2 regions of the Streptomyces sp. NBC_00252 genome follow, and region 1 is predicted to be linked to the other one. Evidence: predicted binding sites of a transcription regulator. Region 1 holds the regulator's gene; the other holds the start of a gene.
What was found. The regulator HspR, encoded in region 1, represses chaperone genes until heat shock. The targets are predictions, from matches to a motif close to TTGAGNNNNNNNNNCTCAA.
Positions count from the first base shown of each region.

Region 2: a site for HspR is predicted at 4,510-4,528, ahead of lon (endopeptidase La). Genes of this name have one in related genera too.

Region 1 is NZ_CP108087.1:5,512,333-5,528,343, reverse strand. It holds gene clpB (ATP-dependent chaperone ClpB) at 1-1,175, opposite strand, end outside; gene OHT77_RS24315 (pyridoxamine 5'-phosphate oxidase family protein) at 1,308-1,721, shown strand; gene OHT77_RS24310 (hypothetical protein) at 1,862-2,197, opposite strand; gene OHT77_RS24305 (helix-turn-helix transcriptional regulator) at 2,495-3,532, shown strand; gene OHT77_RS24300 (helix-turn-helix transcriptional regulator) at 3,529-4,500, shown strand; gene OHT77_RS24295 (helix-turn-helix transcriptional regulator) at 4,463-5,524, opposite strand; gene OHT77_RS24290 (circularly permuted type 2 ATP-grasp protein) at 5,787-7,331, shown strand; gene OHT77_RS24285 (alpha-E domain-containing protein) at 7,328-8,260, shown strand; gene OHT77_RS24280 (transglutaminase family protein) at 8,262-9,104, shown strand; gene OHT77_RS24275 (sugar ABC transporter substrate-binding protein) at 9,337-10,443, opposite strand; gene OHT77_RS24270 (heat shock protein transcriptional repressor HspR) at 10,729-11,181, opposite strand; gene dnaJ (molecular chaperone DnaJ) at 11,187-12,377, opposite strand; gene grpE (nucleotide exchange factor GrpE) at 12,438-13,112, opposite strand; gene dnaK (molecular chaperone DnaK) at 13,109-14,953, opposite strand; gene OHT77_RS24250 (MraY family glycosyltransferase) at 15,050-16,011, opposite strand, start outside.
Region 2 is NZ_CP108087.1:3,695,921-3,711,931, forward strand. It holds gene OHT77_RS15840 (hypothetical protein) at 1-359, shown strand, start outside; gene OHT77_RS15845 (MarR family winged helix-turn-helix transcriptional regulator) at 385-969, opposite strand; gene OHT77_RS15850 (lysozyme) at 1,187-2,005, shown strand; gene lon (endopeptidase La) at 2,070-4,487, opposite strand; gene OHT77_RS15860 (DUF4259 domain-containing protein) at 5,003-5,428, shown strand; gene OHT77_RS15865 (hypothetical protein) at 5,474-5,872, shown strand; gene OHT77_RS15870 (GNAT family N-acetyltransferase) at 5,938-6,780, shown strand; gene OHT77_RS15875 (rhomboid-like protein) at 6,813-7,757, opposite strand; gene OHT77_RS15880 (spermidine synthase) at 7,953-8,648, shown strand; gene OHT77_RS15885 (response regulator transcription factor) at 8,762-9,502, shown strand; gene OHT77_RS15890 (sensor histidine kinase) at 9,499-10,605, shown strand; gene OHT77_RS15895 (multifunctional oxoglutarate decarboxylase/oxoglutarate dehydrogenase thiamine pyrophosphate-binding subunit/dihydrolipoyllysine-residue succinyltransferase subunit) at 10,887-14,723, shown strand; gene OHT77_RS15900 (SAV_2336 N-terminal domain-related protein) at 14,803-16,011, opposite strand, start outside.

The DNA of each region.
Region 1 (16,011 bases):
GCCTTGTCGGGGAGGAAGCGGGAGGTGATGTACCGGTCGGAGAGGGTCGCGGCGGCGACCAGCGCGCTGTCCGCGATGACGACCTTGTGGTGCGCTTCGTAGCGTCCCTTCAGGCCGCGCAGGATCGCGATGGTGTCCTCGACGCTCGGCTCCGCGACCAGCACCTGCTGGAAGCGGCGCTCCAACGCCGGGTCCTTCTCGATGCGTTCGCGGTACTCGTCGAGGGTGGTCGCGCCGACCATGCGGAGTTCGCCGCGGGCCAGCATCGGCTTCAGCATGTTGCCGGCGTCCATCGAGGAGTCGCCGCCGGCGCCCGCGCCCACGACGGTGTGGAGTTCGTCGATGAAGGTGATGATCTGGCCGTCGGAGTCCTTGATCTCCGCGAGGACGGTCTTCAGCCGCTCCTCGAACTCGCCGCGGTACTTCGCGCCCGCGACCATCGCGCCCAGGTCGAGCGAGACCAGCCGCTTGTTCTTCAGGGACTCCGGCACGTCCCCCTTGACGATCCGCTGCGCGAGCCCCTCGACGACGGCGGTCTTGCCGACGCCGGGCTCACCGATCAGCACCGGGTTGTTCTTCGTACGGCGGGACAGCACCTGGACGACCCGCCGGATCTCCTGGTCCCGCCCGATGACCGGGTCGAGCTTGCCCTCGCGCGCGGCGGCCGTGAAGTCCGTACCGAACTTCTCCAGCGCCTTGTACTGCCCCTCGGGGTCGGGTGTGGTCACCCGGCGCCCTCCCCTGCTCTTCTGGAACGCGTCCAGCAACTGCTTCGCACCGGCGCCCTGCCGGGAGAGTACGTCCCCGGCCGCCCCGCCCTTCGCGGCGATACCGATGAGCAGGTGCTCGGTCGAAAGGTAGTCGTCACCGAGTTCCTTGGCACGCTCGCCCGCGTCCGCGATCACCGCGAGCAGCTCACGGCTGGGCTGCGGGGGCGCGACGGTCGATCCGGTCACGCTGGGCAGCGCGCCGAGCACCCGCTCGGCCCCGGAGCGTACGGCGGCCTGGTCCGCGTCGACGGCGGCCAGCAGGTCGGTGATGTTCTCGTTGTCCTGCCCCTCAAGCAGGGAGAGCAGCAGATGCGCCGGGGTGAGGTCCGCGTGCCCCCCGGTCACGGCACGGTTGCTGGCCGCGTTGATCGCGTCCCGGCTCCTGTTGGTCAGCTCGGCGTCCACGTTCCGGTACTCCTCCTCCTACGACCTGCGTGCGACCTTCGTGCACGGAATGACACGGTCAACGTGCACAAAGTTGAGTCTATTCCACTCAAGGCAGTGGAGGGAGCGATCCGGCGACTAAGTTCCGGAGACATGACCACCCACCCCGTCGACCCCGGCGCCCCCGACCCGTCGTACCTCGGCTTCTGGCAGGAACGGCACCTGTGCACCCTCACGACCCCGCGCCCCGACGGCAGCCCGCATGTCGTCCCTGTCGGAGTGACATACGACCCGGAGGCACGCCTCGCTCGGGTCATCGCGAACAAGTCGAGCCGGAAGGTGGCGAACGTGCTGGCCGCCGGCCCCGAGGGCGCGCGGGTCGCCGTCTGCCAGGTGGACGGGCGGCGCTGGGCCACACTGGAGGGCCGGGCCTTCGTACGCGCCGAACGCGACCGGGTGGCCGAGGCGGAGCGCCGGTACGCGGAGCGGTATGAGCGGGCGCCGTCGCCGAACCCGTCGCGCGTGGTGATCGAGATAGAGCTGACACGGGCCATGGGAAAGCGCTGAAGCGATCATTTCCGGCCACTGCGGCAGGGGGCATACCCGCACATTCCGCACAAACTGCAGCGGCGTCACCGTGTTCAGGTCACGGTGACGCCGCTGCGGGGGGAAGCACCTGAGCGATCTTTTACGACGGGGGAATCGCGTCAGGCACTGCGGGGGGTGGCTGAGATGGTCTGGACGTCGGGGGCATCCGGTTCCACCAGCCGGTGGTCTCGCTGGTCAAGATTCACAAAGATCATTCCGTACCGAATGGCACATCGCACTGGCTGCGGCGCCCCCCGTGGCCGCCGCAGACACCGGTACGCCCGTACGTCCTCGTCCTCGTCCCGCGTCACGACGACCGGCTCACCGAACACGGTCACCATGAGCGAGTCACCGCTGTGGGGGATGGCGGTGGCCAGGTCGATGAAGTGCCAGCCGGAGCGGTAGGCCGTGGCCATTTCGCGACGGAAGCTGCGGTCGTCAGGAGGCGTTGTCATATCAAGACCATTGGGTGTCGCCGGGTGTGGCCACTACGGCTTCGCTGACGACCGCGTCGGCCCTCACCGCTGACCACTGGGTGTCCCCCGCTCGCATGTCGCTCTTCGCACCAGAGAGGCCACTCAGCGTTCCGAAGGCCACAACGGCGGAGAAGGCGGCGACAAGCACCGAGCGAAGCATTCTCTTACGCATAGTCGGCTTCGTCCTCACTTGAAGGTCCCCTCTTCCCCCGTCTGATAAGACGATGGCTCATTCAGGCACGTCATGACCACACAATGAGTGCATCATGTTCCTGCATGTTCAGGACCCTGGGGGGTGGAGATTTGACGACAAATCCGACAGAAGCGGCACATCCCCACACCATCGCCGAACTGTGCGAGGAGGGGAGGCGCGTATATGCCAACGCTCTGCGCACAGGACGAGTCGCCCGTGTGGATGTGGAGGCCGCTCCCTGTCTGATGGAGTTCGCCCTCCTGCACGCCGATCCTGACGACGAAAACTGGCTCCGCCCGGTTCCCCCCGCGGTGGCGCTGTCCCTGCGGCTCAACCCGCTCGAACGCGAGATCTCCGACCGCAGGCGTACGTCCATGGAGCTCGCCGAGGTCTTCGAGCCGTTCATGACGCTCACCGCGCAGGGCTCGGCCCCGGCGCACTCGATCACCGTGCTGGAGGGCCTCGACCGCATCAACGGAGCCCTCGACCTGGCCACCGACCAGTGCCGCAACGAGGTGCTCACGGTGCAGCCGAGCGTCCGCCACCCCGAGCGCCGGATCATCGAGGGCCTGGAGCGCGACAGAACCCTGATCGAGCGCGGCGTACGGATCCGGACCCTGTACCAGCACACCGCCCGGTACATCCCCGAGCGGCTGGCCTACGTGGACCAGTTCGCCAACGGCAAGGCGGAGTACCGGACCATCGACGAGCTGGTCGAGCGCCTGATCATCTGCGACGAGACGGTCGCCTTCATCCCCATCCGGGACGACCGGCAGGTCGCCCTGGAACTGCGCCACCCGGGGCTCGTCGGCTATCTGATCAAGGTCTTCGAGTTCATGTGGAGCCGCGCGGTCCCGCTGAGCGCCGGCAGCCCCTACGAGACCGCCGCCGACGGCATCACCGACATCCAGCACTCCATCGCCAAGCTGCTGGTCGAGGGCCATGTCGACGAGGCCATCGCCCGGCGCCTGGGCATGAACGTGCGCACCTGCCGGGCCCACATCGCCAAGCTCGCCACGGCCCTGGGCAGCGGCAGCCGCGCCCAGCTCGGCTTCCTCATAGCCCAGTCGGGGATCCTGCAGAAGGACCAGCCGGCGCAGGAGGGAGACAGCCCGACGTGACCGAGGCACACACGCACGGCGCGGAGGAACTGTGCGCGGAGGGCCTGGGCCTGTACGTCCGCGCGCTGCGCGACGGGCGAGTCCCTGCCGAGGACGCGGAGTCGGCACCCTGCCTGGCCGGTCTCGGACTGCTGCATCCCGACGAAGCGGATCCCGGGCGGCTGCGCCCGGTCGCACCCGCCTCCGTGCTCAACCGCCTGCTGCGGCGGTCGGCCGAGCGCATCGCGGACGAGCGGCGCCGCGAGGAGCGCCTGGAGACCGCCTTCGCGCCGCTGCTGCGGCTCGACGGGTCCCGCACGGCCGCGGACTCCCCCGCGCTCACCGTCCTCGGTGACAAGGAACGCATCAACGACGCGATCACCGAGGCCATGGCGGACGCCACGGACGAGCTCCTCGCCATCCAGCCCAACGTCAGCCCGCGCAGCGTGGAGGCCCAGGCCGTCGCGCTCGTCCGCGACCAGGCCCTCCTGGACCGCGGCGGCCGGATCCGCACCCTCTACCAGCACACCCAGCGCCACAAGCCGCTCGTGCTGGCCCGCTACGAGCAGCTGCGGGGCGACGCGGAGGCCCGCACCCTGGACGAGGTCACCGACCGGCTCATCGTCGTCGACCGCAGGGTCGCGTTCATCCCGGCGAGCAGGGACCGCAGCCTCGCCCTGGAGGTCCGCCACCCCGCGCTGATCGACTACTTCACCAACGTCTTCGACCGCCTCTGGCACCTCGCCGTGCCGATGCACCCGGAGGCGGTCCAGCGCCCCTCCATGAACGGCATCAGCCAGCGCCAGCGCGCCATAGCGAACCTCCTCGTCGAGGGCCACACCGACGCCGTCATCGCCGACCGCCTCGGCATGAACATCCGCACCGCCCGCGTCCACATCGCCAAACTCGCCGCCACCCTGGGCAGTGAGAGCCGGGCCCAACTCGGCTATCTCATCGGGCAGTCGGGGATTCTCGCTCCGCCGGAGTGAGCTGGACCGGGACGTCCGGGTGGCGGGTCGGGGTGCCGTCGAGGCCCACCTGGGCTATGCGGACGCCGAGTTGGGTGCGGCTGGCCGCGCCGAGGGTCTCCGAGAGGCGGGCGATGTGGGCGCGGCAGGTGCGCACGCTTATGCCGAGGCGTTCCGCGATCACCGCGTCCTGGTGGCCGTCCGCGAGGAGGGCCGCGATGGACTGTTCGCGGTGGGAGATGCCCTCGATGCCCGTGTCGGGCAGGGCGGCGGCGACCGGGATGGCGAGGCGCCACAGGCGGTCGAAGACCGTGACGAAGTACTCGATCAGCGCGGGGTGGCGCAGTTCCAGGGCCATGGTGTGGTCGGCGTTGGCGGGGATGAAGGCGACCGTGCGGTCGAAGAGGATCAGCCGGTCGACGACCTCGTCGAGCGTCCTCGCCTCCACCGCGTCGCCCATCAACTCCAGGTAGTTCAGCAGGCCTTGGCCGTGGCGGGCCACGTGGGTGTACAGGTCGCGCATCCGCACCCCGCGTGAGCGCAGCGCGAGGGCGCGGTGCAGGCCCTCCGTGAGTTCCGGTTCGCGACGGATGCCGCCGGGCTGGACGGTGAGGACCTCGCCGGTGCAGGCCTCGGTCGCGTCGTCCATCGCCGCCTGGATCCGGGACAGCCCGTCCAGGACGCGGATCGCGGCACCGCCTTCCAGCGACGCCGACGCCACCGCGGACGCCTGGATACGGCGGCCGAGACCGGCGTACCGCTCGAAGGCGGCGACCGCGGAGCCGACCCGGCGGTGGCTCTCGCTGACCTCGTCGTAGACCCCGCGCAGCAGGCGGGTCATGACCTCCTGCGGGGAGGTCGGGACCAGCCAGGCCATGTCGTCGGGGTCGGGGTGGAGGAGGGCCAGCTCCAGCAGGCACGGCACCGGTTCGGCGTCCGTGCGCGGCACCCGGCCCCGTCGTACGGCCCGGGAGTACACACGGTCCCCCGCATCGCAGAGTCGGTCAGCACCGTGTGGATGCTCGTCCGTCCCGTGCCCGGCCATCGCCCATCCCACCCCCGCTTCCCGCCTCTTTGCAGCGCAACTATGCGCGGACCCGACCTGCTCCGCAACACGGCTGCCCCTCGAACAGCCCCCGAAAACCTCCTATTTACCCCGCTATCTCCCGGCCTCCGTGGCTCACCTTGCAACAAGCTGGGGGGTGTCCGGCCAGACGCATCGAGCCTCTCGTCGTATCACTTTCCGCGTGAGCTGCCGGAAATCACTCAGAGATCACGGTGTTACCTATCGCACTTAACGTCCCCTCATGGCGGACATATTTGACGCATACGCATTGGCCGATGCGTGGGACGAGATGTTTGTGCGGCCGGGTGAGGTCAGAACCGCCTATGAGCCGGTCCTGGCGGCACTCCAGCCGATCGAGCCGAGTGAACTGCGCTTCCGCGCGGACCAGATGGCCCGCGCCTTCACCGACCGCGGCGTGACCTACGCCTTCGCGGGCGAGGAACGGCCATGGCCCCTGGACCTGGTGCCGAGGATCATCGACGCGCTGGAGTGGGACCTCATCCAGCGCGGGGTGGCGCAGAGAGTGCGGGCCCTCGAGGCCTACCTCTCCGACGCGTACGCGCACTGCCGCGCCTTCGAGGACGGGGTCGTGCCCTGGCGGCTGCTCCTCAACTCGGCCCATTTCCACCGGGCCGCGCAGGGGGTCGAGCCGCCGGGCGGGGTCCGCATCCACGTGGCCGGCATCGACCTCGTGCGCGACGAGGCCGGCGACTTCCGGGTCCTGGAGGACAACGTCCGGGTGCCGAGCGGGGTCTCGTACGTCATCGAGAACCGCAGGGCCATGACGCGGATCTTCCCCTCCCTCTTCGCCGAGCAGCACGTGGTCCCCGTCGACGGGTACGCGCACCGCCTGCTCGCCGCGTTGCGGGCCGCCGCGCCCGCGGGCACCCAGGACCCGCGTGTCGTGGTCCTCACCCCGGGGCCGAGCAACGCCGCCTACTTCGAACACGCCCTGCTGGCACGGCTGATGGGCGTGCAGCTGGTCGAGGGGCACGATCTGGTGTGCCGCACCAACCGGGTGTGGATGCGGACCACGCGCGGCGAGGTGCCCGTCCACGTCGTATACCGGCGGCTCGACGACGACTTCCTCGACCCGCTGCACTTCCGCCCCGACTCGGTGATCGGCTGCCCGGGGATCATGAACGCCGCCCAGGCCGGGAACGTCACACTCGCGAACGCGGTCGGGAACGGCATCGCGGACGACAAGCTCCTCTACACCTACGTCCCCGACCTCATCCGCTACTACCTCTCCGAGGAACCGATCCTGCCCAACGTGGAGTCCTACCGGCCCGACGAGCCGGGGCAGTTGGAGGCGGTCCTCGACCAGATCGACCAGCTGGTGGTGAAGCCCGTCGACGGCGCGGGCGGCACGGGCATCGTCATCGGGCCCAAGGCGGACGCGAAGACCCTCGAACGCACTCGCAAAGCCGTCGCCGCCGACCCGCGCGGCTGGATCGCCCAGCGCCCGGTCGCCCTCTCCACCTCCCCCACCCTCGCGGGCGAGCGCATGGCACCGCGCCACATCGACCTGCGTCCGTTCGCCGTCAACGACGGCACCGACGTCTGGGTGCTGCCCGGCGGCCTCACCCGCGTCGCCCTCCAGGAGGGCAACCTGATCGTCAACTCCAGCCAGGGCGGCGGCTCCAAGGACACCTGGGTGCTCGCGGAGGGCCCCGCCGAACAGCCCGAACCGGTCACCCCGGACGGCGAACCGCCCGAGGTGGCACCCCGCCAGCTCGGCCCCGACGGCAACCCCGTGGTCGTACAGGAAGGGGCGCAGCAGTGAACGACGTGATCCTCTCCCGGATAGCCGAGGCCCTGACGTGGACGGGCCGTTACGTCGAGCGGGCGGACGCCACCGGGCGCATCCTCGACGCCTATCTGCACCGCCTGCTGGAGGACCCCTGGCGCGACGAGGACGCGGCCTGCCGGTCGCTGTACGCGATCCTCGGGGTCGACGCGGGCGGCCAACGCGTCGACATGCAGCAGGTGTTGGACCAGCTCGCGTTCGACGCCCGGTCGACCTGTTCCATCGAGGGCGCGCTCGGCGCCGCCCGGCTGAACGCCCGCAGCGCCCGGGAGGCCGTCTCCTCGGAGATGTGGGAGTGCCTCAACTCCACCTGGCACGCCCTGGCCGACCAGCGCCTCGCCGCCCGCCGCACCGGCCCCTACGCCTATCTCGAACTCGTGCGCAGACGCGCCGCGTTGTTCTTCGGCCTCGCCGACTCGACGATGAGCCGCGACGACAGCTGGCGTTTCGTCGTCCTCGGCAGGAGCCTGGAACGGGTGGACATGACCGTACGGCTGCTGTCCGTAAGGGTGTTGGACGCGGCGCACGCCCCCGACTGGCCGACGCTGCTCAGCGCTTCGGGCGCCGACGAGGCGTACGCGCGGGTGTATGGCGGGTTCGGGGACACCCCGCGCGTGGCCGAATTCCTGTTGCTGGACCGGGACTTCCCGCGTTCGGCGCTGCACGCGCTGACGACTGCCGAGGAGTGCCTGACCGCGCTCGGCCGGCAGCGCCAGGACCCCGCCCGCCGCCCGATAGGCCGGCTGCGCACCCGTCTCGAATACCTGGACTCGCACGCCCTGGAAGAGCAACTGCCCGCCCTCCTCAAGGACTTGCAGCACGCCTGCATGGACTCGGCGGAAGCGGTCGCGGAGTTGTTCTTCCCGTACCAGGGGCCCGTCGAGTGGGCCCAGGAAGGAGCCTGAGATGACCCGGAGGCTTCGCATCCGTCACACCACCCGCGTGTCGTACACCCAGGCGGCCGTCTCCTCCCACAACGAGGTCCGGATGACCCCGCTCACGCTGCCCGGCCAGACCACGCTGGACGCCCGCGTGACCGTCAACCCGACGACGCCGACCTGGTCGTACTGGGACTACTGGGGCACCCAGGTCACCGGCTTCGACCTGATGGACCCGCACGCGAACCTCACGATCACCGCGTCGAGCCTCGTCGAGACGTCCCCGCCGGAGGAGCTCGCCCCCGCGCCCACCTGGCAGGAGGTGGCCGAACGGGCCACGAACTCCCGCCTGTTGGAGTTCCTCGGCCCCACCGTCCGTACGACGGTCCCGCCCAAGCTGCTGAAGAAGGCGCGCAGGACGGCCGTGGACCTCGATCCGCACGACACGGCGGTGGCGGTCTCCGCGCTGGTCGCAGACCGGGTGGCCTACCTCCCCGGCGTCACCGGCGTGAACACCTCGGCCGCCGAGGCCTGGGAACAGGGCGCCGGGGTCTGCCAGGACATCGCCCACGTGACCATCGCGCTGCTGCGCGGCCTCGGCCTGCCCACGCGCTACGTCTCCGGATACCTCCACCCCGAGCGGGAGGCCGAACTGCACCGCCCGGTGGCCGGACAGAGCCACGCCTGGATCGAGTACTGGGCGGGCGACTGGTGCGGCTACGACCCCACCAACCGCACCCGCCCCGACGAGTCCCATGTGGTGGTCGGACGGGGACGGGACTACGACGACGTGACCCCGCACAAGGGCATCTACCGAGGGGTGGCGGGCGGACCGCCCGAGGTGACGGTGGAGTTCACCCGGGTGGCATGAGCGAACGGCGGCGGGACACCTCCGGGACGGGATCGACAGCCCCTTGTCCGGCCCGTCCGCCCAGTCCGGCGGAATCCTCCACGTCGGCACCGGCAAGGCCGTCAGGCCGTCCCCCACGGTCGCGGACGGCACCGTGTACGCGGGGGACGACGACGAGCGCCGCTACGACGCGGCCACCGGTGAGATCAGGTGGCGCTTCCGGACCGACGTCACCGACGCCGGGGACCGGGCGCTACTTCAGGCCGATGGCCGAGCACGCGGACTTGTAGTCGGAGGTGCAGATGTCGGAGATCTTGTAGATCCCGTCCGCGACCACCGTCGACTTGATGTTGTCCTGGGTCAGCGCGACCACGGACACCAGCTGCGAGGGGATCTTCTTGTTCGTGGGGCTGTCGACGGTGTCACGGGTGAGGGCGTCGAACTCGATGTCCCTGCCCTGGACCTTGGCGACGGCGATCTTCGCGGCGGCCTCGGCGAGGTCGGGGTACGGCTTGTAGACGCTCATGTACTGCTCGCCGGTCACGATCCGCTGCACGGCGGTGAGTTCGGCGTCCTGGCCGGTGACGGGGGGCAGCTTCGTCAGGCCCGAGGCCTTCAGGGCCTTGATGATGCCGCCGGCCATCGCGTCGTTGGCGGAGTACACGGCGGCGATGTTGCCCTTGCCGAGCTTGTTGATCGCCTCGGTCATCTCCTGCTGGGCCACGACCGGGTCCCAGGCCTTGGTGTTGTAGCTCTCGGCGATCGTCACCTTGCCCTGCAGCTCGGACAGCGCCCCGCCCTTGAACACCGCGGCGTTGGGGTCGGTGGGCGAGCCGTTGATCATCACGATCTTGTCGGAGGTGTCGACGTTGCTGCCCAGCGCCTCGACGAGGGAGCGGCCCTGCACCTCGCCGACCAGTTCGCCGTCGAAGGAGACGTACGCGTCGATCGGGCCCTCGGCGAGACGGTCGTAGGCGATGACCGGGATGCCGGCCGCCTTGGCCTTGGCCACCATCGTCCGGATGGCGTGCGAGTCGACGGCGTCGAGCACGATGATGTCGACCTTCTCGTCGATCATCTTCTGCATCTGCTTGTCCTGGACGGACGCGACGCCACCGGCGTTCTCGTAGTCGGCCTTGCCCTTGTTCGCGGTGAGTTCCTCGATCTTCGCCTTCATGATCGGGTAGTCGAACTCCGCGTACCGCGTGTTCGTCTTCTCCGGCATGAGCACGCCCACCGTGATGTCGTTGCCCTTCGCCGGAGTCGCGTCCGAGCTGCTCCCCGAGGAGTCGAGGACGCCACAGGCGGCCAGGGGGAGGGCCAGCGAGAACGCGGCCACGGATATGGCGATACGACGCATTGGGGTGCTCACTTCTGGTGCCGTCCGGACGAGGGTGCAGCATTGCAACCCAGGTGACTGAAAAGCCAACGCGGATGCGACCACCGGCGTCAAGCGGAACCACTTAACGAGATGGCAACGCCACGTTCCGTTCGGTATGTGGAGACCTTGCGAAACCACCTCCAAACACTCTTTACGGACCCTCCATCCAAAGGGAGTTCATGAAACGGCAAAGATCGCCACAACCGACGGCACACGGAAGGGGCCCGGAGAAATCTCCGGGCCCCTTCCGTGTGTGCGTGGACGTCAGTCCGAGGACTGCTGCCGCTTCGGCCGCCACACCACCAGCGCACTGGTCTGCTGGACCTCCTGGTACGGCACCAGGTCGCGCCGGTACGACGCGTGCACCGCGGCCTCGCGCTGCTGCATGGTCGCCGCCGCGCCCTCGACCGCCGACTGGAGCTCGGCGACGCGCTGCTGGAGCGCGACCACCTGGTTCTCCAGCTCGATGATGCGCTTGATGCCCGCCAGGTTGATGCCCTCGGTCTGCGACAACTGCTGGACGGTGCGCAGCAGTTCGATGTCGCGGGCCGAGTAGCGCCGGCCGCGCCCGGCCGTGCGGTCCGGGGAGACCAGGCCGAGGCGGTCGTACTGGCGCAGCGTCTGCGGGTGCAGGCCGGAGAGCTGGGCCGCCACCGAGATGACGTAGACCGGGGTCTCCTCGGTCAGCTCGTACGGGTTGCGTCGACGGCCGTCCATCACTCTCATGCTCCCTTCGCGGCCTGGAACAGCTCCGCCCGCGGGTCCTCGCCCGCGGTCGCCTCTCTGTACGCCTCCAGTGCGTCACGAGCATTCCCCGTGACGTCCTTCGGGACACTCACCTCGACCGTGACGAGGAGATCGCCCCGCGTGCCGTCCTTGCGGACCGCGCCCTTGCCGCGGGCGCGCATCGTCCGGCCGTTCGGCGTGCCCGGGGGCAGCTTCAGCGTCACCGGGGGCCCGCCCAGGGTGGGCACCCTGACCTCGCCGCCGAGTGCCGCCTCGGCGAACGTCACCGGGACGGTCACCGTGAGGTTGTCGTCCTTGCGGCCGAACACCGGGTGGGCGTCGACATGCACCATGACGTACAAGTCGCCCGCGGGGCCGCCCCGTTCACCCGGTGCGCCCTTGCCGCGGAGCCGGATGCGCTGGCCGTCCGTGACCCCCGCGGGGATCCGGACCTGCATGGTCCGGGACGACTTGGCGCGCCCGCTGCCCTTGCACTCGATGCAGGGGTGCTCGGCGATGAGGCCGCGGCCCTTGCAGTCGGGGCACGGGTCGGTGAGGGAGAAGCCGCCGCCGGAGCCGCGCGCCACCTGGCCGGTGCCGACGCAGGTCGGGCACACACGCGGTGTGCCGTTCTTGTCGCCGGTGCCCGAACAGGCCTTGCAGGGCTGCTGCGAGGACATCCGCAGCGGCACCGTGGCCCCTTCGATCGCTTCCGTGAAGCTGAGCGTGACCTCGGACTCGATGTCCTGGCCGCGCCTGGGCTGCGTACGGGTCGTGCCCGCGCCGCCCCGGTTGAACAGGCCCCCGAAGACGTCACCGATCCCGCCGCCGAAGCCGCCGGCACCCCCGGCGCCACCACCGCCCTGGGCGCCGCCTCCGAAGAGGTCGCCCAGGTCGAAGTTGAAGTTGCCGCCGCCCGCGCCGCCCGGTCCCGGGCGGAAGCCGCCGTTGCCGAACAGGGCGCGGGCCTCGTCGTACTCCTTGCGCTTCTTGGGGTCACCGAGGATGTCGTTGGCCTCGGAGATCTCCTTGAAGCGCTCCTCGGCCTTGGCGTTGCCCTTGTTGGCGTCCGGGTGGAACTCGCGGGCGAGCTTCCGGTACGCCTTCTTGATCTCGGCCTCGGTGGCGTCCTTGGGGACGCCGAGGACCTTGTAGTAGTCCTTCTCGATGAAGTCCTTGGTGCTCATCCTCGACGTCCCTCCTTTCCTTTGGTGCTACTCGCTCTGCGGGTCCCGTGGGGTGCGATGTCAGCCCTCGTCCGGGCCACCGCTCTCCTTGTCGTCGTCCGCCGTCTCGGCGGCGTCCGAGGACTCCGCCTTGCCGGTCTGCGCGGCGCCGGGCTGCGGCTCCGCGACCGCCACCCGCGCGGGGCGGATGGTGCGCTCGCCGATGCGATACCCGGGCTGCAGGATCGCCACGCAGGTCGTCTCCGTGACGTCCGGCGCGTACGAGTGCATCAGGGCCTCGTGGATCGTCGGATCGAAGGGCTCGCCCTCCTTGCCGAACTGCTGCAGTCCCATCTTCGCCGCGGCGGTCTCCAGGGATTCCGCCACCGACTTGAAACCGCCGACGAGTTCACCGTGTTCCCGCGCGCGACCGATGTCGTCGAGCGTGGGCATCAGCTCGGTCAGGAGGCTCGCGACGGCGATCTCCTTGACCGCGATCCGGTCGCGCTCGACCCGGCGGCGGTAGTTCTGGAACTCGGCCTGGAGCCGCTGGAGGTCCGCGGTGCGCTCTTCGAGCGCCTTGCGCACCTGGTCCAGCTGGGCCGTCAGACCGGCGATCTGTGCACTTGCGTCCCCTGCCGGGGCCGCCCCCTCCCCACTGCTGGAGGGGGAGGCGGCCTGCGGCTCGGCGTCGTCGGGGGTGGCGCCGGAGGGGACGTCGGGCTTCTCTTCGAAGCCCGGGGTCTCCTCCGTCACGCGGCACCGTCCTTGCGCTCGTCGTCCACGATCTCGGCGTCCACCACGTCGTCGTCGGCCTTGGGGGCCTCGGCACCCGGGGCGTCGCCTGCGGCGGCCTGACCGGCCTGGGCGTCGGCGTACATGGCCTGGCCGACCTTCTGCGAGACCGCGGCGACCTTCTCGGTGGCGGTGCGGATCTCGGCGGTGTCCTCGCCCTTGAGCGCGGCCTTCAGCTCCTCGACGGCGGCCTCGACCTCGGTCTTGACCTCGCCGGGGACCTTGTCCTCGTTGTCCTTGAGGAACTTCTCCGTCTGGTAGACGAGCTGCTCGCCCTGGTTGCGGGACTCGGCGGCCTCGCGGCGGCGGTGGTCCTCGTCCGCGTACTGCTCGGCCTCCTGGCGCATGCGGTCGACCTCGTCCTTCGGCAGCGAGGAGCCGCCGGTGACGGTCATCTTCTGCTCCTTGCCGGTGCCGAGGTCCTTGGCGGTGACATGCATGATGCCGTTGGCGTCGATGTCGAAGGAGACCTCGATCTGCGGGACGCCACGCGGGGCCGGCGGCAGACCGGTCAGCTCGAACATTCCGAGCTTCTTGTTGTACGCCGCGATCTCGCGCTCGCCCTGGTAGACCTGGATCTGCACGGAGGGCTGGTTGTCCTCGGCGGTGGTGAAGATCTCGGACCGCTTGGTCGGGATCGTGGTGTTGCGCTCGATGAGCTTGGTCATGATCCCTCCCTTGGTCTCGATGCCGAGGGACAGCGGGGTCACGTCGAGGAGCAGGACGTCCTTGACCTCACCCTTGAGGACACCGGCCTGGAGGGACGCGCCGATGGCGACGACCTCGTCCGGGTTGACGCCCTTGTTGGCGTCCTTGCCGCCGGTCAGCTCGCGCACGATCTCCGCGACGGCCGGCATACGGGTGGAGCCACCGACGAGGACGACGTGGTCGATCTCGTTGATCGAGATGCCGGCGTCCTTGATGACGTTGTGGAACGGCGTCTTGCAGCGCTCCAGCAGGTCGGCCGTCAGCTGCTGGAACTGGGCGCGGGTGAGCTTCTCGTCCAGGTGCAGCGGGCCCTCGGCGGACGCCGTGATGTACGGCAGGTTGATCGAGGTCTCGGTGGAGCTGGACAGCTCGATCTTGGCCTTCTCGGCAGCCTCGCGGAGACGCTGGAGGGCCATCTTGTCCTTGCCCAGGTCCACGCCGTGGCCCGCGGCGAACTGCTTCACCAGGTAGTCGACGACCCGCTGGTCCCAGTCGTCACCACCGAGGTGGTTGTCGCCGTTCGTCGCCTTCACCTCGACGACGCCGTCACCGATCTCCAGGAGGGACACGTCGAAGGTGCCGCCACCGAGGTCGAAGACGAGGATCGTCTGGTCGTCCTTGTCGAGGCCGTACGCCAGCGCCGCGGCGGTCGGCTCGTTCACGATGCGCAGGACGTTCAGGCCCGCGATCTCGCCGGCCTCCTTCGTCGCCTGGCGCTCCGAGTCGTTGAAGTAGGCCGGGACGGTGATGACCGCGTCCGTGACCTTCTCGCCCAGGTAGGCCTCGGCGTCGCGCTTCAGCTTCTGCAGGATGAAGGCGCTCATCTGCTGCGGGTTGAAGTTCTTCCCGTCGAGCTCGATCTTCCAGTCCGTGCCCATGTGGCGCTTCACGGAACGGATGGTCCGGTCAACGTTCGTGACCGCCTGGCGCTTGGCCACCTCTCCGACGAGCACCTCGCCGTTCTTGGCGAAGGCGACGACGGACGGCGTGGTCCTGGCGCCCTCTGCGTTGGTGATGACGGTGGGCTCGCCGCCTTCAAGAACGCTGACGACGGAGTTAGTCGTGCCCAGGTCGATGCCGACCGCACGTGCCATGGTTGATTCCTCCAGCAATGACTTGAGTGGAACGGACTCAAGTGTGCACGACACTCACCGCTGGGTCAACAGAGCTGAGTCGGGCAGGCTCAACTCTTATCCGTTCCTTACACGCAACTGGGCTCTGACCTGCGTCGACGCGGCACGCCGTCCCCCGTAGACAGAGACTTTAAGCAGCCCGAACACGACGACCAGGGCCCCGCCCACCACCCACATGACGGCGGATCCGTCCGCCCACCCGTTGTGCACGAGCACCCCGACGAGCACTCCGGAGAACCCTCCGATCGCCACCAGGACCACCGCCCCCTGCGGGGTGAGCCCCAACCGCCGCAGCCGGTGGGCGAGATGGTCCGGCCCGCCGCGCAGCAGCGCCCGCCCGGCCAGCCGCCGCGACAGCAGCACCAGTACGGCGTCGGCACTGGCGACCGCGGTGAGCGCGAACAGCACGCCCGCACCCTGACCCGGACCGCGCCCGGCCTGGGTCAGCACCGCGGCCGAGGCGAGCAGGAACCCCGTGAACAGCGACCCGCAGGCACCGAGCGCGATCCGCGCGGGATGCCAGTTGTGCATCAGGAACCCGGTGAGCGCGGCGGCCAGCACACTGAGCAACACCGCGAGCCCGTCCATCACTTCCATCGCGGCACAGGCCCCGACCCCGAAGGCGGTGACCACCCCGATGGTCCCCGCGAGCCCGTCGGCGTGATCGAGCCCCTTGAAGGCACCGGCGACGAACACGATCCACACCACGGCCAGCGCGCCGCCGGGCACCCCGAGCTCGCCGTACGGCATGACACAGGCGGCCGCCACCGCCGTACCGAGAACCAGGAACCGGGTCTTCAGCCGCCACACGTCGGCGACGAGCCCCAGCCCGGCGACCGCGGCCCCGGCGGCCAGCAGTCCGTCGACACCGTCGCCGAGGGGGGCGAGTCCGGTCCGGTCGCACACCCAGGTGACCGCCGAGACGGCGAGGGCCACCGCCAGTCCCCCGAGCAGCGGAACGGGTCGGGTCCGTCGCCGCCGGTCGACGAGTCCGGCCTTGAGCGCGGGCACTCGGAGCA
Region 2 (16,011 bases), 1.8 Mb from region 1:
CCCGCCTCCCGCGCTCCGCCCTCGCGACGGACGCCCTGATCGACACCACGCTCCGCAACAAGGAGGGCGGCTTCTTCACCGCCGCCGCCGATCCGTCGGTCGCGGAGCGCGCGGTGACCGGATCGCTCCCCCGCGCCGAGGTCCGCGCCCTCACCGCCCTGACGGACGGGGCGACGCGGTGGGTGGAGAAGTTCGGCGAAGGCGACTGGGCGGACTGCTTCGCGCTCGTACGGAAGGAAGGGGCGGCGGAGCTGGTCGGCCGGGTGCGGGCGCTGGAGCGGGCCGACGCGGAGGAGCGGACGTATCTGCGGCGGAGCAAGACCCACGACGACGCGACGGTCGTCTACGTCGAGTTGTGAAGGCCCGCCCCGGCCCCGCTCCCCTCTACTTGCCGATGACGCCGTTCAACTGGTGGAGCAGGCGGGCCAGTTCGGCGACCTCCTGGCGGTCCCAGTGGGAGAGCTGGGTGACGTAGCGGGCGCGCCGGGCCTCGCGGACGTGGGTGACCCGGCGGCGGCCCTCGTCCGTGAGGTCGACCAGCCAGGCGCGGCCGTCCGCCGGGTCGGGCTCGCGGGCGATCAGGCCGAGGTCCTCCAGGGCGCGCAGCTGGCGGGACATGGTGGCCTTGCCGACGCCGATGTAGGCGGCCAGTTCGGTGGCCCGCTGCCGGCCGTACTCCTCCAGCCGGACCAGCAGGCCGTAGGCGGCGGACTCCAGGTCGGGGTGGACCTCGCGGGCCATCTCGCCCTGGTTGGCCCGGGCCCGGCGCAGGAGGAACGTCAACTCGCGTTCCAGGGAGAGGTATTCGTGGTCCGCGACGAGCTCGTCGCCGCCCGCGGGCACCGCGTCACCGGCGGGCACCGCGTCCCTGCCTCCGGACAGCCGCTCGGCGTCCCCGGGCAGCCGGTCACCGCCTCCGGAAGGCCGGTCGCCGTTTCTGTCCTCGCCCTTGTGCACGTCAGCACCCATTGGTCCGCTTTCCCGCTCGTGAAAGTTTCCGCCAAACACCGTCATCGCCGCAGCTCCGTCAGTATTTCGCAGGGCTAGACCAACGGCAGCGTCCGGACCCCCTTCCCACGCGGTCTTCTCGGTGCGTAGCGTCCTTACCAGGCAATTGCTGGCATGGCCACGCCATCATCACCGCTTCTCTCCCCACTCCCCCCACCGCCCCCTCGGAGGCCACGCCATGCCCGCGCACAGACCCCGAACACCCCGCCCGCGCCCTCTCTCCCTCGCGCTCGCCCTCTCCGGAATCCTGCTCGCGGCCCTCGCCCACCCGGCCGGCGCCGCCACGGTCCCCGCCCGCGGCTCCGCCTACCTCGGCATCGGCGTCCTGGCGCACGACGGCCAGGACGGCACCCCGGCCGGCGGTGACGCCACCCAGACGGAGGGCGTCGACGTCAGCGCCTACCAGGGCAACGCCGCCTGGTCGACCCTGTGGAGCAGCGGGGTCAAGTGGGCCTACACGAAGGCGACCGAGGGGACGTACTACACGAACCCGTACTTCGCCCAGCAGTACAACGGCTCCTACGGCGTCGGCATGATCCGCGGGGCGTACCACTTCGCGACCCCGGACACGACGAGCGGCGCCACCCAGGCCAACTACTTCGTCGACCACGGCGGCGGCTGGTCCAAGGACGGCCGCACCCTCCCCGGTGTCCTCGACATCGAGTGGAATCCGTACGGCGCGTCCTGCTACGGCAAGTCGGCGTCGGCGATGGTGAGTTGGATCTCCGACTTCCTCTCCACGTACAGGTCCCGCACCGGCCGTGACGCGGTGATCTACACGGCGACGAGCTGGTGGAGCGACTGCACCGGCAACTCGTCCGCCTTCGCGTCCGCCCATCCGCTGTGGATCGCGCGGTACGCCTCGGACCCGGGGACGCTGCCTGCCGGATGGGGCTTCTACACGATGTGGCAGTACACGTCGTCCGGGCCGACGGTCGGGGACCACGACAAGTTCAACGGCGCGCTCGACCGGGTGGTCGCGCTCGCCAACGGCTGACGTACGGCGAAGGCCCGGGCCCCCCTTGAAGGGACCCGGGCCTTCACCTACCGGTGGACGTCCGTCACGCCGCCACCGGAACCTCCGGCGTCGCGCCGTTCGTCGCCGGCGACAGCGCCAGCTCCAGGACCTGGCGGACGTCCGTCACCGCGTGGACGTCGAGCTTGTCCAGGACCTCCGCCGGGACGTCGTCCAGGTCGGGCTCGTTGCGCTTCGGGATGATCACGGTGGTGACCCCGGCCTGGTGCGCGGCGAGCAGCTTCTGCTTCACGCCGCCGATCGGGAGGACCCGACCGGTCAGGGAGACCTCACCCGTCATCGCCACGTCCGTGCGGACCAGCCGGCCGCTGAGCAGCGACGCCAGGGCCGTCGTCATCGTGACACCCGCGCTCGGGCCGTCCTTCGGCACCGAACCCGCCGGGAAGTGGATGTGCACACCCCGGTCCTTCAGGTCGCCCACGGGCAGCTCCAGTTCGGCGCCGTGCGAGCGGAGGAAGGACAGGGCGATCTGCGCGCTCTCCTTCATCACGTCACCCAGCTGACCGGTCAGGGTCAGGCCCGCCGCGCCCGTCTCCGGGTCGGCCAGCGACGCCTCGACGTAGAGGACGTCACCGCCCGCGCCGGTGACCGCGAGGCCGGTGGCGACACCGGGCACCGCGGTGCGGCGCTCGGCCGGGTCCTGGGCGGACTCGGGCACGTGGTGCGGCCGTCCGATCAGGCCGCGCAGGTCGGCGTCGGTCACCGTGAACGGCAGCTTCCGCTCGCCCAGTTCGTGCTGCGCCGCGATCTTGCGGAGCAGCCGGGCGATCGACCGCTCCAGGGTGCGGACGCCCGCCTCCCGGGTGTACTCACCGGCGAGCTTGCGCAGCGCGCTCTCGTCGATGACGACCTCGTCGTCCTTGAGGCCCGCCCGCTCCAGCTGGCGCGGAAGCAGGTGGTCACGGGCGATGACGACCTTCTCGTCCTCGGTGTAACCGTCGAGCCGGACCAGCTCCATGCGGTCGAGCAGTGCCTCCGGGATGGCCTCCAGCACGTTGGCCGTCGCCAGGAACACCACGTCGCTCAGGTCGAGTTCGACCTCCAGGTAGTGGTCGCGGAAGGTGTGGTTCTGCGCGGGGTCGAGCACTTCGAGCAGAGCCGCCGCCGGGTCGCCCCGGTAGTCGGACCCCACCTTGTCGATCTCGTCGAGCAGGACCACCGGGTTCATGGACCCGGCCTCCTTGATCGCGCGGACGACACGACCCGGGAGGGCACCCACGTACGTACGCCGGTGACCACGAATCTCGGCCTCGTCCCGGACACCGCCGAGCGCGACGCGGACGAACTTCCGCCCCATCGCGTGCGCGACGGACTCGCCCAGCGAGGTCTTGCCGACGCCGGGCGGACCGACGAGGGCGAGCACGGCACCGCCGCGCCGGCCTCCGACGACACCCAGGCCCCGCTCCGCGCGCCGCTTGCGCACGGCCAGGTACTCGGTGATGCGCTCCTTCACGTCCTCCAGGCCCGCGTGCTCGGCGTCGAGGATCGCCTTGGCGCCCTGGATGTCGTACTCGTCCTGGGTGCGCTCGTTCCACGGCAGTTCGAGAACGGTGTCCAGCCAGGTGCGGATCCACGAGCCCTCGGGCGACTGGTCGGAGGAGCGCTCCAGCTTCTCGACCTCCTTGAGGGCGGCCTCGCGGACCTTCTCGGGCAGGTCGGCGGCCTCGACGCGGGCGCGGTAGTCGTCGGACTCCTCGCCGTCGCTCGTGTCGCCGTTGAGCTCACGCAGTTCCTTGCGGACGGCTTCGAGCTGGCGCCGCAACAGGAACTCGCGCTGCTGCTTGTCGACGCCTTCCTGCACGTCCTTGGCGATGGTCTCGGCGACGTCCTGCTCGGCGAGGTGGTCGCGGAGGTGCTGGGTGGCGAGCTTGAGCCGGGCCACCGGGTCGGCGGTCTCCAGCAGCTCGATCTTCTGCTCGGTGGTCAGGAAGGGCGAGTAACCGGAATTGTCGGCGAGGGTGGACACGTCATCGATGGCCTGCACGCGGTCGACGACCTGCCAGGCCCCACGCTTGCGCAGCCATGCGGTGGCCAGCGCCTTGTATTCCTTCACCAGCTCGGAAACGGAGCCGGGCAGGGGTTCGGGCAGGCTCTCGTCGAGCGCGGTGCCCTCGACCCAGAGCGCGGCCCCGGGACCGGTGGTACCGGCCCCGATCTTCACGCGGCTACGGCCGCGGATCAGTGCACCCGGGTCACCGTCGGCCAGCCGGCCGACCTGCTCGATGGTGCCGAGCACGCCGGTGCTGGCGTAAGTCCCGTCGATGCGTGGCACCAGCAGGACCTTGGGCTTTCCGGGCTCGGACCGCGCGGCGGCCTGGGCGGCCTCCACGGCGGCGCGTACATCGGTGTCGTTCAGGTCCAGCGGAACCACCATTCCGGGCAGCACGACCTCGTCGTCGAGCGGCAGCACGGGCAGGGTGAGCGGTGTGGACGTCGAAGCCATGATCTCCCCTTAGGCAGTCAAGTTGAGCTATGCCGACTCAATGCTTGGGCGACTTCGATTGTTCCCCACCGGTTGTTCGCCGTGAGCGATCAGGCGCCGCGCCCTTGGCTCTGTGCAGGTCAACCCGGAAATGGGGCGGGGGCTTCCCGGGGAACGGGGTGGGTTGTAGGGGTGGCCGGGGGTGGCAGGGATGGTCGGGACGGCCGGGGATGGCCGGGGACGGCCGGGGATGGCCGGGGATAGCCGGGGAAAGCCGAGACGGCCAGGGACGGCCGGGGATGACCGGACGGCCGGGGATAGCCGGACGGCCGGGGATAGCCGGACGGCCGGGACGGCCGGGATAGCCGGGGACGGCCGGGATAGCCGGGGATAGCCAGGACGGCCGGGGACGGCCCCCCGCTCCCGACGGCCGCCTCCGCGAGTCGCTGTGGAGGCCGACCTCGGAGGTCGATGTCAGTGCCGCCTGCCACGATCCCCGGACGCAACATCACCACGAACACGATCACGGGAGACACATGGGCACCTGGGATGTCGGCCCCTTCGACAACGACACCGCGGCGGACTGGTGCAACACCCTCGACGACGCCGCCCCGGACGCGCGTACGGGCCTGGTCCGCGACACCCTCGCCCGAGCGGCCGACACCCTCGGCTACCTCGACGCGGACATCGCCGACGAAGCCGTCGCGGCAGCAGCCTTGGTCGCCGCGCAGTGCCCCGGCGGCGAGCCCGCCGACCCCCACTACGGCCCGGACGAACTCGTCCCCGACCTCACCGGCCTACGCGCCCTCGCCCTCCAGGCCCTCGACCACGTCATGACCGACCCGTCCGAACTCCTGGACCTCTGGGCCCAATCAGACGGCGCCCCCTGGCACGCTGCCGTCAACCAACTCCGCAGCACACTCACGCCCCCGCCGCCGGGAGACCAACCCCGCCCGGCCTGACCCACGCAACGGCGCACCCACCCGCCCCCGACCCGGAAGGCCCCCGTGAGCTGGGACGTTCTCCTCCTCAACCTGCCCGACGACATCACCTCGGCACAGGACATACCCGCCGACCACTCTCCGCGCCCGTTCGGCCCACGGCACGAAGTCCTCGCCACCATCAGCCGAGCCGAGCCCGGAACAGACCTCTCCGACCCCACCTGGGGCGACCTCACCGGACCCACCTGGTCCATCGAACTCAACATCGGCTCGGAAGACCCCGTGGACTCGATCATGCTGCACATCCGCGGCTCCGGCGACGACGTCCTCACCTCGGTCTTCCGCCTCGCGGGCGCCTTCGACTGCAAGGTGCTGGACTGCTCCTCGGGAGACCTGATCACCCCGGGAAGCCCCTCGGCCTGGCACGCCTTCCAGGAGTTCCGCGACGGCATCACCCGCACCTGAAGCCGACGCACGACGGGCGACGACCCCGCACCCCGCCGATGACCAAGGCCTCGTACCGTCGCCCCGTGACAGATCCGGAAAGCGAGACACAGACCCTCCTCGCCGCCTACGACGACCAGCTGCGAGGCACCCCGCCCATCCCGCCGGCCGGAGTGACGTACGAGAAGGACGGGCCGCTGCTGCGGACGGTCGGACAGTTCCGGGGTTACGTGAGCGGCCCGCGCGACCTGGGGATACGGGGGCGCGAGCTGGACGAACTGATCGCCCGGCAGCGGGACTTCTTCGCGGCGCGCGGGGAGAGCGTGAAGTGGAGGACCCGCTCTCATGACACCCCGCCCGACCTGGCCGACCGCCTCCGCGCGGCGGGCTTCGTGCCCGAGGAACGGGAGACGGTGCTCGTCGGCCGGTCCGAGGAGCTGGCGCTGGCGGAGCCCGTGCTGCCGGACGGGGTCACCATCCGCCGGATCACCGCCGAGGCGGACCTGCGGCGGCTCGGCGCCGTCCAGTCGGCCATCTGGGACATGGATCTGAACTGGCTGGCCGCCGACCTCCTCGGCCGTATCGCCGCCGCGCCGGACGAGATGGTCGTCCACGCCGTCGAGGCGGACGGCGAGATGATCTCCGCGGCCTGGCTCTCCTTCCGGCCCGGGACGGAGTTCGCCACCCTGCTCGGCGGCTCGACGGTCGCCGAGTGGCGCGGCAAGGGCATCTACCGCGCGCTGGTCACCACCCGGGCCGCCCTCGCCGCCGCCCGCGGAGTGCCGTACCTCCACGTGGACGCCTCGGACGACAGCGCCCCGATCCTGCGCCGCCTGGGTTTCCACGCGATCACCACGGCCACGCCGTACGTGTGGTCACCGGATCAACCGCCCGGCGAGGGCGGCGACTTGGCAGCCCGGGACCACTGAAGAACCTGAACGCACCCAGCCCACGGGGTAGTTCAGACCTCCGCGACCTCAACCCACCCCGCCCCGGCTTCCCTTGTCACCTGTACCGCCCGTGCCCATCGCCGTATCAGTGGCCAGGTGGTGATGCCTATCGTCAGGGAGATCAGGTGGCCCCAGTTGGTCATGGGGTCGGTGAAGGCGAGGAGGGACTGGATCAGGGTCCAGGCGAAGAGGGTGATCATCGGGAGGCCGAGCCAGGGGCGGAGGAGGCCGGCGAGGGCTCCTATGCTCGTGGCGACGCCGAAGCTGATGCCGTAGTCGAGGCGGTGCAGGGAACTGGCGGGCAGGTGGCCCGCCAACACCGCGATGCCCACGGTCCCTTCGGTCGCGAGGGTGGCGACGATGTGGCCGAAGAGGAACACCCCGGCGGTCCGTACGCCGCCGATCCGGCGTTCCAGCGCGGTCAGTACCAGGAGGAAGAGGAACGCGTACGGCGACACCATCCCGCCCACGATCCACAGCGCGCTCGCGACCAGCACGAGGAACGGGTCGCGGAGGAGGTGGGTGACGTCCGTGCTGGACGCCTGGTGCAACTGGCCGACGAGGGTGGGGCCGGCGTACTGCGCGATCAGCGAGGTGACGACGAGCAGCACGCCGTAACAGAAGGTGAACGGCGTCCCGGTGGGCGTCGGCAGCAGGCGCCAGGGGCGGACGCCGCGCAGCGCGGTGAGGGCGGGGGCGATCCGTGGCGCGTACTCGGCGGGGACGGCCGGGGTCGACGCGGAGGGCGACACCGCCGCGGAGGCGCAGGCGAGCGCGGTCGCCGGGACCGGCGTGGCGAACACCAACTCCCCGGTGTCGTCCGGTACTTCCCGCTGTCTCGGCATCGCGTCCAGCAGCCCGGAATCCAGGGGCGCGGCCGACCCGGATTCAGCGGCCGGGGGCCCGCCCGGAGGCGTGGCGGAGGCCTGGGTGTCGGCCGTCGCGATCCGTTCCACGGTGAGGCGCTCCTTCCGGTTCACACCCCACCCTTCGCCGTCCCACCTGCCGCTGTCTATGACCGACGCCACGCGAGGGCCGATTCACAGCAACCTGAAAGGCTTCCGACGCGTCCGCCAGTACCTTGCACCCGGACAGGACCGCCCTGGGTTAATTCGGCTGACCGATCCGGTGAAACTGCCAGGATGGTTCGCATGACGACCGCGTACGACAGCGCTCCCGGGTACGGCTCCCCCGTCGTCCTGGACCGGCGCGAGGGCCCCTACGGCGAAGTGGTGCTGCGCCGGCACGGGGAGTTGCTGCAGATCATCGCCAACGGCTGCTTCCTGATGGACACTTCGGACGGCCGCTCGGAGCGGCTGCTGATCGACGCGGCACGCGACGCCCTCGGCTCCCGCCCCGCACCTCATGTGCTGATCGGCGGCCTCGGCGTCGGATTCTCGCTCGCGCACGCCGCGGCCGACCCCCGCTGGGGCCGGATCAGCGTCGTCGAACGGGAACCCGCGATCGTCGAATGGCACCGCTCGGGCCCGCTGTCCGCGCTCTCCGCGTCCGCTCTCGCCGATCCCCGCACGGTAATTGTGGAAACGGATCTTGTCGCTTTCGTCAATGAGACTTGCGCCACTTTCGACGCGCTCTGCCTCGACATCGACAACGGCCCCGACTGGACCGTCACCGAGGGCAACGACAGCCTCTACTCACCGGCCGGACTGGCAAGCTGCGCAAGGGTGTTGAGACCGGGAGGGGTACTCGCCGTATGGTCCGCGCAGCCCTCTCCGGAATTTGAACGAACCTTATGGAATGCCGGGTTCCAACAGGTGCGTACCGAAGAGATCCCCGTTGCCCGAGGAGTTCCCGACGTCGTGCACCTCGCCGTCCGACCTGGATAGCAAAGGCGCGGTGACTCCCCGTACTCTGCTTCCCTGACGCCGATCATTCAAGCGTCAAGCGCAGTCATGGGATCACCCCACTGGTTCCGGAAAGCACACTTCAGGGGCGGGCGATGGAGCAGACACACACCTCCCACAACGGTACGGCCACGGCCACGCCGGGCGCGCAGCGCCGGGTGCTGGTGGTCGAGGACGACCCGACGATCGTCGACGCCATCGCGGCCCGTCTGCGCGCCGAGGGATTTCTCGTGCAGACCGCGGGCGACGGGCCTTCGGCCGTCGACACCGCCGAGGCCTGGCAGCCCGATCTGCTGATCCTCGACATCATGCTGCCCGGCTTCGACGGGCTGGAGGTCTGCCGCCGTGTGCAGGCCGCCCGCCCGGTGCCGGTGCTGATGCTCACCGCGCGCGACGACGAGACCGACATGCTGGTCGGGCTCGGGGTCGGCGCCGACGACTACATGACCAAGCCGTTCTCGATGCGGGAGCTGGCCGCGCGGGTGCACGTCCTGCTGCGCCGGGTGGAGCGTGCCGTGGTGGCCGCGTCCACCCCGCGCTCGGGCATCCTGCGCCTGGGCGAGCTGGAGATCGACCACGCGCAGCGCCGGGTGCGGGTGCGCAGTGAGGACGTCCACCTCACGCCCACCGAGTTCGACCTGCTGGTCTGCCTGGCGAACACCCCGCGTGCCGTGCTCTCGCGCGAGCAGCTGCTCGCCGAGGTCTGGGACTGGGCGGACGCCTCCGGCACCCGCACGGTCGACAGCCACATCAAGGCGCTGCGCCGGAAGATCGGCGCCGAGCGGATCCGCACGGTGCACGGCGTGGGCTACGCACTGGAGACACCGACGCCATGAGCGAAGGGCCGACGTCACGGAGGAGCCCCGGGGAGCCCTGGGGCGGCGTACGCCCGTTCTCGATCAAGACCAAGCTGGGCGCTCTGGTCGTCATCGCGGTGCTCATCACCACCGGTCTGATGATGATCGCCATGCGCACGGCGACGGAGCTGCGCTTCATCACGGTCTTCTCGATGATCGCCACACTGCTGATAACGCAGTTCGTGGCCCATTCGCTCACCGCGCCGCTGGACGAGATGAACACGGTGGCCCGGTCCATCTCGCGCGGTGACTACACCCGCCGGGTGCGGGAGAACCGCCGCGACGAACTGGGCGACCTGGCCGGGACGATCAACGTCATGGCCGACGAGCTGGAGGCGCAGGAGCGCCAGCGCAAGGAACTCGTCGCGAACGTCTCGCACGAGCTGCGCACCCCCATCGCGGGCCTGCGTGCCGTCCTGGAGAACGTCGTCGACGGCGTCTCGGCGGCCGACCCGGAGACCATGCGGACCGCGCTGAAGCAGACGGAGCGGCTGGGGCGGCTGGTGGAGACGCTGCTCGACCTGTCCCGGCTGGACAACGGCGTCGTACCGCTGAAGACCCGCCGGTTCGAGGTCTGGCCGTATCTCTCGGGCGTGCTCAAGGAGGCCAACATGGTCGCCTCGGCGCGGGCGGGCATCGCGTCGGGCTCAGGGAGCCACACGCGCACGGACGTCCATCTGCACCTGGACGTGTCCCCGCCGGAGCTGACCGCGCTCGCGGACCCGGAGCGGATCCACCAGGTCGTCGCCAACCTCATCGACAACGCGGTCAAGCACAGCCCCGCGCACGGCCGGGTGACGGTCAAGGCGCGGCGCGGGTCGCTGCCGGAGTCGCTGGAGCTGGAGGTCCTGGACGAGGGGCCCGGCATCCCGAAGGCGGAGTGGGCGCACATCTTCGAGCGGTTCAACCGGGGAGCGGTGAGCGCGCCCCACGGACCCGGCAGCGACGGCGGTACGGGCCTCGGCCTGGCGATCGCCCGCTGGGCGGTGGATCTGCACGGCGGCCGGATCGGTGTGGCCGAATCCGACCGTGGCTGCAGGATCATCGTCACCCTCCCGGGACTGTCATCTGTGCCAAGTTGACGTAAAGTTCGAACCGGAGCCCCAAGATCCACGACGGTCCGCGCTGACGGACACGTGTGATCAGGCACAGGCCCGCGCCATCGGCGCGCCCGGCCCGCATCGACGCGCCCCTTCCGTAGCGGAACCACGCCTGTTTCCCGCCATTTCAGCGCTCGAAACACACTTTCCGATGTGACTTACGCGACGATGGACCGGCCCGACCTGACCTTGGCCGTCATGGGGGCGTAGCCTTAATTCCCGCTGTCCATCACCTTGTGAAGCGGAAGAGGGCGGTTGCCGCCGTGTCGTCACAGTCCCCCAGTAACTCGACCATCTCGACCGAGTCCGACCAACCCGCGGGTAAGAATCCCGCGGCGGCGTTCGGACCCAACGAGTGGCTCGTCGACGAGATCTATCAGCAGTACCTCCAGGATCCGAACTCGGTTGACCGAGCCTGGTGGGACTTCTTCGCCGACTACAAGCCGGGCGCGGCTGCCGCCCCGACCTCGACTTCGGCGGGTACTGCGGCCGCGGGGGCCGTAGGAACCACCCCGGCCCCGGCGGCACCCGCCGCCCAGGCCCCGGCTCCGGCCCAGGCCGCTCCTGCCGCACCCGCGCCCGCCGCTCCGGCGGTCCCCGCGCCGGCGCCCGCAGCCGCGGCTCCCGCGCCGGCGAAGGCCGCAGCCCCGGCTCCGGCGCCCGCCGCCAAGCCGGCCGCCGCCGCTCCCGCCGCCGCGAAGCCGAAGGCGGAGCCCGCGGCCGAGGCCACCGGTGGCCCGGAGTTCGTCACGCTGCGCGGCCCGGCCGCCGCGGTCGCGAAGAACATGAACGCCTCGATCGAGGTCCCCACCGCCACGTCGGTGCGCGCGGTTCCGGTCAAGCTGCTCTTCGACAACCGCATCGTCATCAACAACCACCTGAAGCGCGCCCGGGGCGGGAAGATCTCCTTCACCCACCTCATCGGCTACGCGATGGTGCAGGCCATCAAGGCCATGCCGTCGATGAACCACTCCTTCCAGGAGAAGGACGGCAAGCCCACCCTGGTCAAGCCGGAGCACGTCAACTTCGGTCTCGCCATCGACCTCGTGAAGCCGAACGGCGACCGCCAGCTCGTCGTCGCCGGCATCAAGAAGGCCGAGACGCTGAACTTCTTCGAGTTCTGGCAGGCCTACGAGGACATCGTCCGCCGCGCCCGCGACGGCAAGCTGACGATGGACGACTTCACCGGTGTCACGGTCTCCCTGACCAACCCCGGCGGCCTCGGCACGGTCCACTCGGTCCCCCGCCTGATGCCCGGCCAGTCGGTCATCATGGGCGTCGGCTCGATGGACTACCCGGCGGAGTTCCAGGGCACCTCCCAGGACACCCTGAACAAGCTCGGCATCTCGAAGGTCATGACGCTCACGTCGACCTACGACCACCGGGTCATCCAGGGCGCCGCCTCCGGCGAGTTCCTGCGGATCGTCGCCAACCTCCTGCTCGGCGAGAGCGGCTTCTACGACGAGATCTTCGAGGCGCTGCGCATCCCGTACGAGCCGGTCCGCTGGCTCAAGGACATCGACGCGTCGCACGACAACGACGTGACGAAGGCCGCCCGCGTCTTCGAGCTGATCCACTCCTACCGGGTCCGCGGCCACGTCATGGCCGACACCGACCCGCTGGAGTACCGCCAGCGCAAGCACCCCGACCTGGACATCACCGAGCACGGCCTCACCCTGTGGGACCTGGAGCGGGAGTTCGCGGTCGGCGGTTTCGCCGGCAAGTCCCTGATGAAGCTGCGCGACATCCTCGGCGTGCTGCGCGACTCGTACTGCCGCACCACCGGCATCGAGTTCATGCACATCCAGGACCCGAAGCAGCGCAAGTGGATCCAGGACCGCATCGAGCGCTCGCACTCCAAGCCGGAGCGCGAGGAGCAGCTGCGCATCCTGCGCCGGCTGAACGCGGCGGAGGCCTTCGAGACCTTCCTGCAGACGAAGTACGTCGGCCAGAAGCGCTTCTCCCTCGAGGGCGGCGAGTCGGTCATCCCGCTGCTGGACGCGGTCATCGACAGCGCGGCCGAGTCGCGCCTCGACGAGGTCGTCATCGGCATGGCCCACCGCGGCCGCCTGAACGTGCTCGCCAACATCGTCGGCAAGTCGTACGCCCAGATCTTCCGCGAGTTCGAGGGCAACCTCGACCCGAAGTCGATGCACGGCTCCGGCGACGTGAAGTACCACCTGGGCGCCCAGGGCACCTTCACCGGCCTGGACGGCGAGCAGATCAAGGTCACCCTCGCGGCGAACCCGTCCCACCTGGAGACGGTCGACCCGATCATCGAGGGCATCGTCCGCGCCCGCCAGGACATCATCAACAAGGGCGGCACGGACTTCACGGTCCTGCCCCTCGCCCTGCACGGTGACGCGGCCTTCGCGGGCCAGGGCGTCGTGGCCGAGACGCTCAACATGTCCCAGCTGCGCGGCTACCGCACCGGCGGCACGATCCACATCGTCATCAACAACCAGGTCGGCTTCACCGCCGCCCCGGAGTCCTCGCGCTCCTCGATGTACGCGACGGACGTGGCGAGGATGATCGAGGCCCCGATCTTCCACGTGAACGGCGACGACCCGGAGGCCGTGGTCCGTGTGGCCCGCCTGGCCTTCGAGTTCCGTCAGGCGTTCAACAAGGACGTGGTGATCGACCTCATCTGCTACCGCCGCCGCGGTCACAACGAGTCGGACAACCCGGCCTTCACCCAGCCCCTGATGTACGACCTGATCGACAAGAAGCGCTCGGTGCGCAAGCTCTACACCGAGTCCCTCATCGGTCGCGGCGACATCACCCTCGAGGAGGCCGAGCAGGCGCTCCAGGACTACCAGGGCCAGCTGGAGAAGGTCTTCACGGAGGTCCGCGAGGCGACGTCCCAGCCGGGCGCGGCGCCCATGTCGGACCCGCAGGCCGAGTTCCCCGTCGCGGTCAACACGGCGATCTCCTCCGAGGTCGTCAAGCGCATCGCCGAGTCCCAGGTCAACATCCCGGACAACTTCCACGTCCACCCGCGTCTGCTGCCCCAGCTGCAGCGCCGGGCGACGATGGTCGAGGACGGGACGATCGACTGGGGCATGGGCGAGACGCTCGCGATCGGTTCGCTGCTCCTCGAGGGCACCCCGGTCCGCCTCTCCGGCCAGGACTCCCGCCGCGGTACGTTCGGCCAGCGCCACGCGGTCCTCATCGACCGGCAGACGGGCGAGGACTACACCCCGCTCCAGTACCTCTCCGAGGAGCAGGCGCGCTACAACGTCTACGACTCGCTCCTCTCCGAGTACGCGGTCATGGGCTTCGAGTACGGCTACTCGCTCGCCCGTCCCGACGCGCTCGTGATGTGGGAGGCGCAGTTCGGCGACTTCGTCAACGGCGCGCAGTCCGTGGTCGACGAGTACATCTCGGCGGCGGAGCAGAAGTGGGGCCAGACGTCCGGCGTCACCCTGCTCCTCCCGCACGGCTACGAGGGCCAGGGCCCGGACCACTCCTCGGCGAGGGTCGAGCGCTTCCTCCAACTGTGCGCGCAGAACAACATGACGGTCGCGATGCCGACGCTCCCGTCGAACTACTTCCACCTCCTGCGGTGGCAGGTGCACAACCCGCACCACAAGCCGCTGGTGGTCTTCACCCCGAAGTCGATGCTGCGCCTCAAGGCCGCCGCGTCGAAGACGGAGGAGTTCACGACGGGCCAGTTCCGCCCGGTCATCGGCGACGCGACGGTCGACCCGGCCGCCGTCAAGAAGGTCGTCTTCGTGGCGGGCAAGCTGTACTACGACCTGGAGGCCGAGCGCACCAAGCGCGGCACCACGGACGTGGCGATCATCCGCGTCGAGCGGCTGTACCCGCTGCCGGGTGCGGAGCTCCAGGCGGAGGTCAACAAGTACCCGAACGTCGAGAAGTACCTGTGGGCCCAGGAGGAGCCGGCGAACCAGGGTGCCTGGCCGTTCATCGCCCTCAACCTGATCGACCACCTCGACCTCGCGGTCGGCGCGGATGTTCCTCACGGAGAGCGGCTGCGGCGGATCTCCCGCCCGCACTCGTCGTCTCCGGCGGTGGGTTCGGCGAAGCGACACCAGGCTGAGCAGGAGCAGCTGGTGCGCGAGGTGTTCGAGGCGTAGGCCTCGGCCCGTTCTACGGTGGGCCCGGCTCCGAGTCTTTGGACTTGGGGGCGGGCCCATTGGCGTATCGGGGGGCGGGTCAGCGGTCGTCGGGGGGATCGCAGAAGATGGCGAGGTCGCGGGCCCAGGCGTTCTCGGAGGTACGCCGGGTGGTGCTGCCGGCTCTCAAGTAACCGACCTGCGCGACGAGTTCACGGGCGGTGCCGACGTGGCGCAGCAGGCGCTCGGCCCGCTGGTAGAAGGCGGAGCAGTCGGCTTCGTCGCTGTGGGTGGCCCGTCGGCTCCACAGGATGAGAGGGAAGCCCTGGGACTCGGCAAGGTCGAGGCCCGTGGTCGGGCTTGTCGCGTCGTGGCGGCACAGCAGCGGTACCGCGTCGGCAGGCGTGCCGGTCCAGTCGACAGGGGACGCCCCGTCCAGCCGAAGCCCAGTCAGCGGGCCGCTGGACACCTTGTCCCAACGCCGCCGCCGGTCCCGCAGCGAACGGTCCTGGTCGTACTGGCTGCGCACGAAGACGTGCCGCTCCAGTCCGAGCGGGTTCAGGTCCGGCAGCCGCCAGTTCTCCACGGGCAACTCCCACAGCAGCTCCCTCGGCAGGGAGAACTGCACGGAGGCCTTGGCGCCGGGCGATTCGGCCTGCCTCAGCGCGTCGCCGACCTGCCTGCGCAGTCGCTCCGGCAGGTCGTCGAGCCGCGTACCCGTCCTGTCCTGCGCCAGTACCGATTCATCGCTGCCCCGCACCATGACGAGGCGCCAGGCGTAGACCGCGGCCTCGACAGCGGCGCGCTCGATCTCCACCCGCACAATGGGTCCGATGTGGGTGAAGTCCGTGTCGACGCGGCTGAAGGCGGCACCGACGTCCCGGCCGCCGGGACCCGTGAGGCGCTGTCGGGCCGCGTCGGTCCAGCTGCGCAGCGCGGCGACGGCGGGTGCCTGGGCGGGACCGGTCCGGGTGGCGAGGTGGGCCCAGGCCCGCGCGGTGTACAGCAGCAGGTGCTCGTCGGTGGCGAGTTGGTTCAGGTATCCGGCGCCGTCCCGCCAGTGGCGCGGGGGCACCTCCGGCCGCTGTCGTGGCGGGAGCAGCTCCAGCACCGTCTTCGGCTCCAGGGGCGGCTCCAACTCGGCGAGGCGTCCGTAGAGTTCGGTCCGCTCGTCGGGCGGGAGGGCCGGGGCCGGGGTGCCGGTCAGTCCGAGCTGGACGCCGGTCCAGGTCAGGTGCGGACCCCGCTCGGCGAACCGCTCGGCGTGGTGGCGGTCATGGGCGCGTACGAGCCCGTGCCACAACTCGGT